Regions from separate parts of the Paraclostridium bifermentans genome, predicted to be linked through region 1. Evidence: riboswitches for the same ligand, from Rfam matches in the RefSeq annotation. Region 1 holds a riboswitch; the other holds the start of a gene.
What was found. Region 1 has a riboswitch for FMN ahead of KXZ80_RS15045 (ECF transporter S component). Riboswitches for the same ligand answer to the same signal wherever they lie in the genome.
Positions count from the first base shown of each region.

Region 2: linked by a shared signal. The riboswitch ahead of ribD (bifunctional diaminohydroxyphosphoribosylaminopyrimidine deaminase/5-amino-6-(5-phosphoribosylamino)uracil reductase RibD) and the one ahead of KXZ80_RS15045 (ECF transporter S component) in region 1 are both predicted to bind FMN.

Region 1 is NZ_CP079737.1:3,126,013-3,130,425, reverse strand. It holds gene KXZ80_RS15055 (Tex family protein) at 1-1,390, shown strand, start outside; gene KXZ80_RS15050 (amidohydrolase) at 1,400-2,563, shown strand; FMN riboswitch at 2,627-2,745, shown strand; gene KXZ80_RS15045 (ECF transporter S component) at 2,856-3,461, shown strand; gene KXZ80_RS15040 (GNAT family N-acetyltransferase) at 3,646-4,413, opposite strand, start outside.
Region 2 is NZ_CP079737.1:1,706,074-1,710,486, forward strand. It holds gene KXZ80_RS08210 (bifunctional 3,4-dihydroxy-2-butanone-4-phosphate synthase/GTP cyclohydrolase II) at 1-806, opposite strand, end outside; gene KXZ80_RS08215 (riboflavin synthase) at 828-1,481, opposite strand; gene ribD (bifunctional diaminohydroxyphosphoribosylaminopyrimidine deaminase/5-amino-6-(5-phosphoribosylamino)uracil reductase RibD) at 1,482-2,579, opposite strand; FMN riboswitch at 2,762-2,878, opposite strand; gene KXZ80_RS08225 (glycosyltransferase family 2 protein) at 2,937-4,385, opposite strand.

The sequences.
Region 1 (4,413 bases):
AAATAAAGAAGAAATAATTTGTGCTATAGAAGATTCATACAAAAGACTTATATTCCCTTCGATAGAAAGAGAGATAAGAAATCATTTAACTGATTTAGCACATGAAAGAGCAATAAGTGTTTTTGGACAAAATGTTAAGAGCTTATTACTTCAACCACCTGTAAAGGATAAAGTGGTTATGGGATTTGACCCAGCATATAGAACTGGATGTAAGATAGCTGTTGTAGATAAGAATGGTAAGTTATTAGATTATACAACTGTATATCCAACTAAACCTCAAAATGATGTAGATGGAGCAAAAAAGACTTTAAAAGGACTTATAGAAAAATATAATATAGATATAATTTCTATAGGTAATGGTACAGCATCGAGAGAATCAGAACAATTTGTATCTGAAATGATAGGTGAAATAAATGGTAATGTTCAATATACTATAGTAAGTGAAGCAGGTGCATCTGTATATTCAGCATCAGAGCTTGCTAATGAAGAACATCCAGATATAAATGTATCTATAAGAGGAGCTATATCTATAGCAAGAAGATTGCAAGACCCTTTAGCTGAGTTAGTGAAAATTGATCCTAAAAGTATTGGAGTAGGACAATATCAACATGATCTTAATAAAAAAAGATTAGAAGAAGTTTTAAGTGGAGTTGTAGAAGATGCAGTAAACTCTGTAGGTGTAGACTTAAATACGGCTTCATATTCATTACTTGAACATGTAGCAGGAATAAGCAAAACTATAGCGAAAAATATAATTGAGTATAGAGAAGAAAATGGAGATTTTACATCAAGAGCTCAAATTAAAAAAGTTAAAAGATTAGGGCCACAAGCATTTACTCAATGTGCAGGGTTTATGAGAATAACAAATTCAAAAAATCCTTTAGACAACACTGGTGTACATCCTGAAAGTTATGATACTTGTAAAAGTTTACTGGAGACACTAGGATACTCATTGAATGATTTGAAAAATAGAAATGTAGATGAAATAGATTCTAAGATAGCAGATATTGGAATAAAAAAATTAAGTGAAGGATTAGAAGTAGGAATTGTTACTTTAAAGGATATTATATCTGAAATAAAAAAACCAGGAAGAGATCCAAGAGAAGAAGGGATTAAACCTGTACTTAGAACAGATGTATTAAAAATTGAAGATATAAAAGAAGGTATGGTTTTAAAAGGAACTGTAAGGAATGTTGTAGATTTTGGAGCATTTGTTGATATTGGAATAAAAAATGATGGTTTAGTTCATAAATCACAGATGAGTAATAAATTTGTAAAAGATCCTATGACAGTAGTAACTGTAGGGGATGTAATAGATGTAAAAGTAATAGGGATAGATTTAAAAACACAAAAGGTTTCTTTAACTATGAAAGATATAAAAGAAGTATAGGAGGAATAAATGCTTTTTATAAAAAATGGAATTATAAACACAGTCACTAATGGAATTATACAGGGTGACATACTTATTGAAAATGGGAAAATAATAGAAATTGGAACAGATATAGTTGCACCATTAGATGTAGAAGTTATAGATGCAAATGGAAGTTTAATTTTTCCTGGGTTTATAGATGCACATACACATTTAGGTTTATGGGAAGATGGTATGGGATTTGAGGGAGCTGATGGAAATGAAGAAACAGATCCAATAACGCCACATTTAAATCCTATAGATGGAATAAATCCTATGGAAAGAAGTTTTGAAGAAGCGAGAAACGGTGGAATTACATCTGCATGTAGTACACCAGGAAGTGCAAATGTCATGGGAGGACAATGTATCGCTATAAAGACTGTTGGTAGAAGAATAGATAAGATGATAATAAAAAATCCTGTGGCATCAAAAATAGCTTTTGGTGAAAATCCAAAAAGTTGTTATGGGCAAGAAGAAAAAGCTCCACAAACTAGAATGGCAATTGCTGCAATGTTAAGAGAAACATTAAAAGAAGCTGAGCAGTATCTAGAAGATATAAGATTGCATGAAGAAGATGATGAAAATGAAAAGCCCGATTATGATATAAAAATGGAAAGTTTACTTCCAGTATTAAATAGAGAAATTCCATTTAAAGTACATGCACATAGAGCTGATGATATGTTTACAGCGATAAGAATTGCAAAAGAATTCAATTTAAAGTTAACATTAGATCATTGTACAGAAGGGCATTTAATAGTTGAAGATTTAGTAGAAGAAGCGTATCCAGTTATAGTAGGGCCTTCGCTTTCTGAAAGATCAAAAATAGAATTAAGAAATTTAACTTTTGATACAGCTGGGGTTTTATCAAATGCAGGAATGCAAGTTTCACTAACTACAGATCATCCTGTAGTTCCTCTACATTACTTACCTGTATGTGCAGGAATAGCGGTTAAACATGGAATGGATTCTAAAAAAGCTATAGAAGCGATAACTATAAATCCTGCAAAAACATTAGGTATAGATAATAGGGTAGGTTCTATAGAAGTTGGGAAAGATGCAGATATAGTTATATGGGATAATAATCCTTTAGAAATTCAAAGCAATGTCCTGTATACTATAATTGATGGAAAAGTTGTATATAGAAAACAAGCTTAATTAATATTGACATATTTAAATTTTATTAATAATATATAGATATAAGGAAAATTAAATAGCACGTAAGATCTTCGGGGCAGGGTGAAATTCCCTACCGGCGGTATAGCCCGCGAGCTACATTTGTAGCATGACTTGGTGAGATTCCAAGGCCGACAGTAAAGTCTGGATGAGAGAGGATTAGTATATATGTATAAGAAAGATATTATTGTTTTAATATACTTAAAAAACTAAGCTCGAAGAGATTCTTTGGGCTTTTTCTTTTTCCTAAAATTAAAATTAGGAGGTTTTTTAAATGGATAATATATTCACTAATAAAAAAACTATGAGTACAAATACAATGACAAAGGTAGCTATTTTAGCAGCAATTTCTTATATTTTAATGTTTATAGCAATACCTATTCCAGGTATATTTCCTGATTTCTTAAAACTAGATATATCAGATGTTCCTGCTATATTTGGAGGTATGACATTAGGGCCAGTAGCAGGTTTTACAATAGTTCTTATTAAAAATTTATTCCAAGCAATGACAGCATCAACAACAGCTTGGATAGGTGAAACAGCAAACTTATTAATTGGTGGTTCATATGTAGTAATTTTATCATTAGCATACAGACACAAAAGAAATATAAAGGGATTATTTTTAGGATTTTTCTTAGGAACAATAGTTATGATAGTAATAGGGTGTTTAACTAACTATTATATGTTACTACCTTTCTATGGAAAAGTAATGCCTATGGAAGCTATAGTAAATATGGGACATGTAATAAATCCTAATGTAGTAGATTTAAAGAGTTTTGTTATTTGGATGATAGCTCCATTTAACTTAGTTAAAGCAATACTAATGTCAGTAATTACATTACCTCTTTATAAAAAGATGGAGGTAATATTAAAAAAATAAATTAATTAAGGAGATATACCAAAAACTAGGGTGTTCATAGATAAATATATAAGTTTTGCTCCATGAAAGTTTAAAAGATGCTTTCAAAATGTCGCTAAAACTTATATATTTATCATTCACTACCTATTTTGATATATCTCCTTTTTTATGAGCAACAGACGAAGTCGCTCAAGATAAGCGAATTTTATTTTTCATCATAAACATAATAGACACAATCATTTTTAAAATTAGATATTGATTCAAAATTATTTTCTTTAAGCTGATTTATAAGTTTATCATATGGATTTGTTATATAAATTTCAGCCTCTTTTGATTTATATTTCAATAAAGAATAATTAGTAGCATCATTAATTCCTTCAAATGTGTTATCTATGCATATAATAGATGGACATCCTTTCATTTTTATAATACATTTATGACCATTAACTATTAATAAAGAATCACTTTTAACTAAATCATTAAAAATATTTTCGCAAATATTTAAAAATGTAAATCCATAAGTTAATTTATTATTACAAGTTTTAAAATAATCGAGATTTTTAAATTCTTTATAAGAAATATTCCATTTTTCAACTTTAAAATCTAATAAATTTAAGTTAGATTTTTTTATAAAATCATAATCTTTAAAAACTATTAAGCAGCTTTGAGCTAAATAAAAATTCTTAGCTTCCATCATTTTTATACTAGCTTGAGTGTCTATATGAGTGCACATTGCTATATTAGTTATTTTATTATTTCTTAAATCTTCTCTTGCTAAATTAAATATCATATCAGAAATAGCATGGGCAAGTTGCTGTCCCCTATAATCTATATGTACTCTAAGTCCTTCAAGCCATCCTTGTCTATCTGGTAAAACTGTATATTTACCAACTGCTACAACTTTACCTTCTTTAACTAATCCAATAAAACAACCTTCTTTATCATCAACCCATTTATGAAAGACTTTGGGTAA
Region 2 (4,413 bases), 1.4 Mb from region 1:
TCACAACGTTTAGAACCTAATACATCTCCTGTTAAACATTCAGAGTGAACTCTTGTTAATACTTCATCACCTGGTAAAATATCTCCCATTACTAAAGCTACATGATGCTCTCCATTTAACTTATTTATAAATCCATACATTTTGAAATCTCCATATTTTGTTGGCATATTTGTTTCAACAACTCTTTCTATATGGCATTCATTACTTTTTCTATATTCAACTAAGTCTTTTATAGTTATAATTTTAAGATTATGTATTTTACAAAATTCTATTAACTCATCAGTTCTAGCCATAGTTCCATCTTTACTCATAATTTCACATATTACTCCTCCTGGTTTTAACCCAGCTAACCTAGCTAAATCAACAGCTGCTTCTGTATGTCCATTTCTGACTAAAACTCCACCTTTTCTAGCTTTTAGAGGAAATATGTGTCCTGGTCTTCTAAAGTCATTTGGAGTAGATTCTTTTTCTAATACCTTTTGTATAGTTAAAGCTCTTTCGTAAGCTGATATACCAGTTGTTGTTTCTATATGATCTATACTTACAGTAAAAGCAGTTTCATGATTATCAGTGTTGTCTTTTACCATTTGAGGTATATTTAGTCTTTTTAAATATTTTTCAGTAAGTGGCATACAGATAAGCCCCTTCCCATAAGTTGCCATGAAGTTTATAGCTTCAGGAGTTACTTTTTCTGCCGCCATTAACAAATCTCCCTCATTTTCTCTATCTTCATCATCTATAACTACAACTATCTTACCATCCCTTATATCCTCTATTGCCTCTTCAATGTGATTAAATTTATACATTTTTTCTACCTCCAATTTATTTTAAATAAATCCATTTTCTTTGAGAAAAGTTTCATTTATATTATTAGATTGTTGTTTATCAGAATTACTAATTCCTAATAGTTTTTCAACATATTTGCCTATCATATCGCATTCTAGGTTTACACTATCTCCAATATTTTTACTTGATAATATAGTTTGTTGTAATGTATGTGGTATTATAGAAACCTTAAATACATCGTTATCTACATAGGCTATCGTTAGACTAATTCCATCAATAGTTATAGAACCTTTATATACAATATATCTAAGTATATCTACTGAAGTTTTTATTGTTATCCATATTGCAGTATCTTCCTTTTTTAAATCTTTTATATATCCTGTGCCATCTATATGACCACTAACTAAATGTCCTCCTAATCTAGTACTTAAACTCAATGCTCTTTCTAGATTTACCTTACTTCCTATTTTTAAAGTATTTAAATTGCTTTTTCTAATAGTTTCTGACATCACATCAGCTTCAAATGTTCCTTTGTTTATATTAGTTACAGTTAGACAAACTCCATTTGTACAAATGCTATCTCCTATTTCAGTTTTTTCTAAAACTTTATTACAATTAATAATAAGCTTAGATGACTTAACTCCATTTTTTATGTGATTTATAGTACCGATTTCCTCAACTATTCCCGTAAACAATTACTCGTCACTTCCTTTCAAGTATCCTTCAATTAAAATGTCTGAACCTACTTGTTTATGCTCTAATCTATGAAGTTTAAATGCTTCTTTTATATCATCTACTCCTTGTCCTCCAATAGGAGTTTTAGAGCTTTCTCCTCCTAGGATAATAGGGGCTACATATACTTGAATTTTATCAACTATATTTTCATTCATTGCTGAAAAATTCAAGCTCGATCCTCCTTCAATTAAAATGCTATCTATATTTAATTCTCCTAATTTATTTATCATTTCTTTTAAATCAACTAAGTTGTTTTTTAAATTAACAGTTAATATTTCAACACCTTTACCCTCTAGTAATTTCATTACATTTCTATTTGCATTTTTTGTAGTTACTACAATAGTTCTAATTGATTTTGAACTAGATACAATTTTTGAATCTATAGGTATTTTAAGTGTTGTGTCTACTATAATCCTTATTGGATTTTTACCGTTTTCTAATCTACAATCTAACATTGGATCATCTTTTATAACAGTATTTATTCCAACTAATATACTCATTACTTCACTTCTTAACTTATGTACGTATCTTCTTGACTCATCACAGCTTATCCATTTTGATTGACCTGTACTTGTTGCTATTTTCCCATCTAAACTCATGGCAACTTTCATAGCTACAAATGGTTTTTTATTTTTTATATATTTTAAAAAAACTTCATTTAATTTTTTATTTTCTTCATCTAAAACTCCAACTTTAACTTCAATACCTGAATCTCTAAGTTTTTTAACTCCTTTGCCTTGCACTAGCGGATTGGGATCTACAGACGCTATAACAACTTTATTTATTTTACTTTCTATAATTTTATCTACACAAGGAGGCGTTTTACCAAAATGAGAACAAGGTTCTAAATTTACATACATCGTTGATCCATTTAAGCTCTCTCTTGAATTTTCAATTGCATTTACCTCTGCGTGTTTTCCTCCATACTTTTCATGATACCCTGTACCTACAATTTTGTTATCTTTAACTATAACTGCTCCAACCATAGGATTAGGATTTACTTTTCCTATTCCTTTTCTTGCAAGGTTAATAGCTAAACCCATATAATATTCATCCATTATATTCTCCTTTCACATCTTGTGATTTATAAAAGAAAATAATAAAAGCCCTGAGTTTTAAACTCAGGGCTTTTTGTATCATAAAAATACACATATTAAATTAATTAAAAAAGCTCTGAAATATAGGATATTTCAGAGCTTAAAAATCAAAATAATAGTATATGCTTATATACATTACAATACATTATCTTCTTTCATCCAGACTTTACTGTCGGCTTCGGAGTTTCACCGAATCATGCCATTTACGGCTCGCGGGCTTTACCGCCGGTAGGGAATTTCACCCTGCCCTGAAGATTATTTAATTCTAATTAGATAATAATTCTTATATACTAGATTGTCAATATATAAATTTAAAATTTAATTAATTGCCTTATGGATATAGATATTACTATCTATTGCATTAATATTTTTTATTAACATATTTTTATAATCATTTATGAAGTTTTCACTATCATTTTTTATAATTCTTATCTCTTTATATTTAGTGCTATTTCCTATGTTTACAATGTTTACAGTAAATGTTTTTTCATTTGTATTTGATAGTAATTCTATTATTTTTTTCTGACTTAACGTTGAACAAATTTCTCCTCTATCAACTATAAAAATATATTTACTTTTGCATCTTTTTATTAATAGGTTTACATCTTCATCATTTAAGTAAATTATCTGAGCCCCTATGTTTTTTAATTCAACTAATTCTAAATATTTATTATTAGTTGCTATAACAAAGTTGGATACTATTTCATTGAAACTTTTTACTGTATTAATAATACTATTGTCATATTGGTCTATTATCATTAATGCAAATAATAAATTATCTGTATTATTATTTGCTGCTTGTTCTAGATTATTTTTCATTTCTTTTATATCATATATTTTTTCGAAATTATTATTTGGATATTCATAAGTATTTCCTACTGGGCAATTTATATACTTATTTAAACACTCTAGTGCTTTGCTTATTTTACCACATTCAATATATGCTAAGCACTCCATAAAATATAAATCTTTAAAATTTGGAATTGATAATCTAATTTCTTCTATAAATTTTATAGATTCATAAAATTGTTTTTCATTTGAATATGCCTTTACTATGTTCAGAATTAAATATGGGTAAAACACATAATTATATTTCAACTCCATAAGCTCTAAAGATTTTTTATAAGACTCTATCGCACTTTTAAAGTCTGTAATTCTTGCGTATTCATTCCCTAAAACATAAAAATAATAGGCATCTTTTTCTTCTTCTGTGTATGTATTTAAAATCCCCATATTTCTTTTATATTTAGACTCTATATTAACCTTATTTGGGTCATATCCGTAATGATAAATTTTAATATCTATATTTTCAATACACTTATCTTTATTATGTTTTTGAATGCAATTAGCTATTTGTTCATGTACTTTTCCCCTAAATCTATATTTTCTTTTATTTTTAAAAAATCTAAAAACTACATATTCTCCTACTTCAGTTCCGTTGATTATATTTGTTAGTCTAAAAAAATATCCCTCTGATAATTTTTTACTACTTAATAATGCTTTCAATTTCCCCAAATCTTCTTTTGAGATTTCTTCATCGGCATCTAAAAATAATATATAATCTTTGGTAGCATACTCTAATGATACATTTCTAGCTTCACTAAAGTCATTCTTCCATTTATGGTTTATTACCTTTGCATTGTAATTACTACATATGTTTAAAGTTTCATCATTTGATCCTGTATCAACAATTATAATTTCATCTGCTATTGACTCTATACTATCTAAACATCTCTTTATATTTTTTTCCTCATTTTTGACTATCATACAAACACTCAAACTCTTCAATCTATCC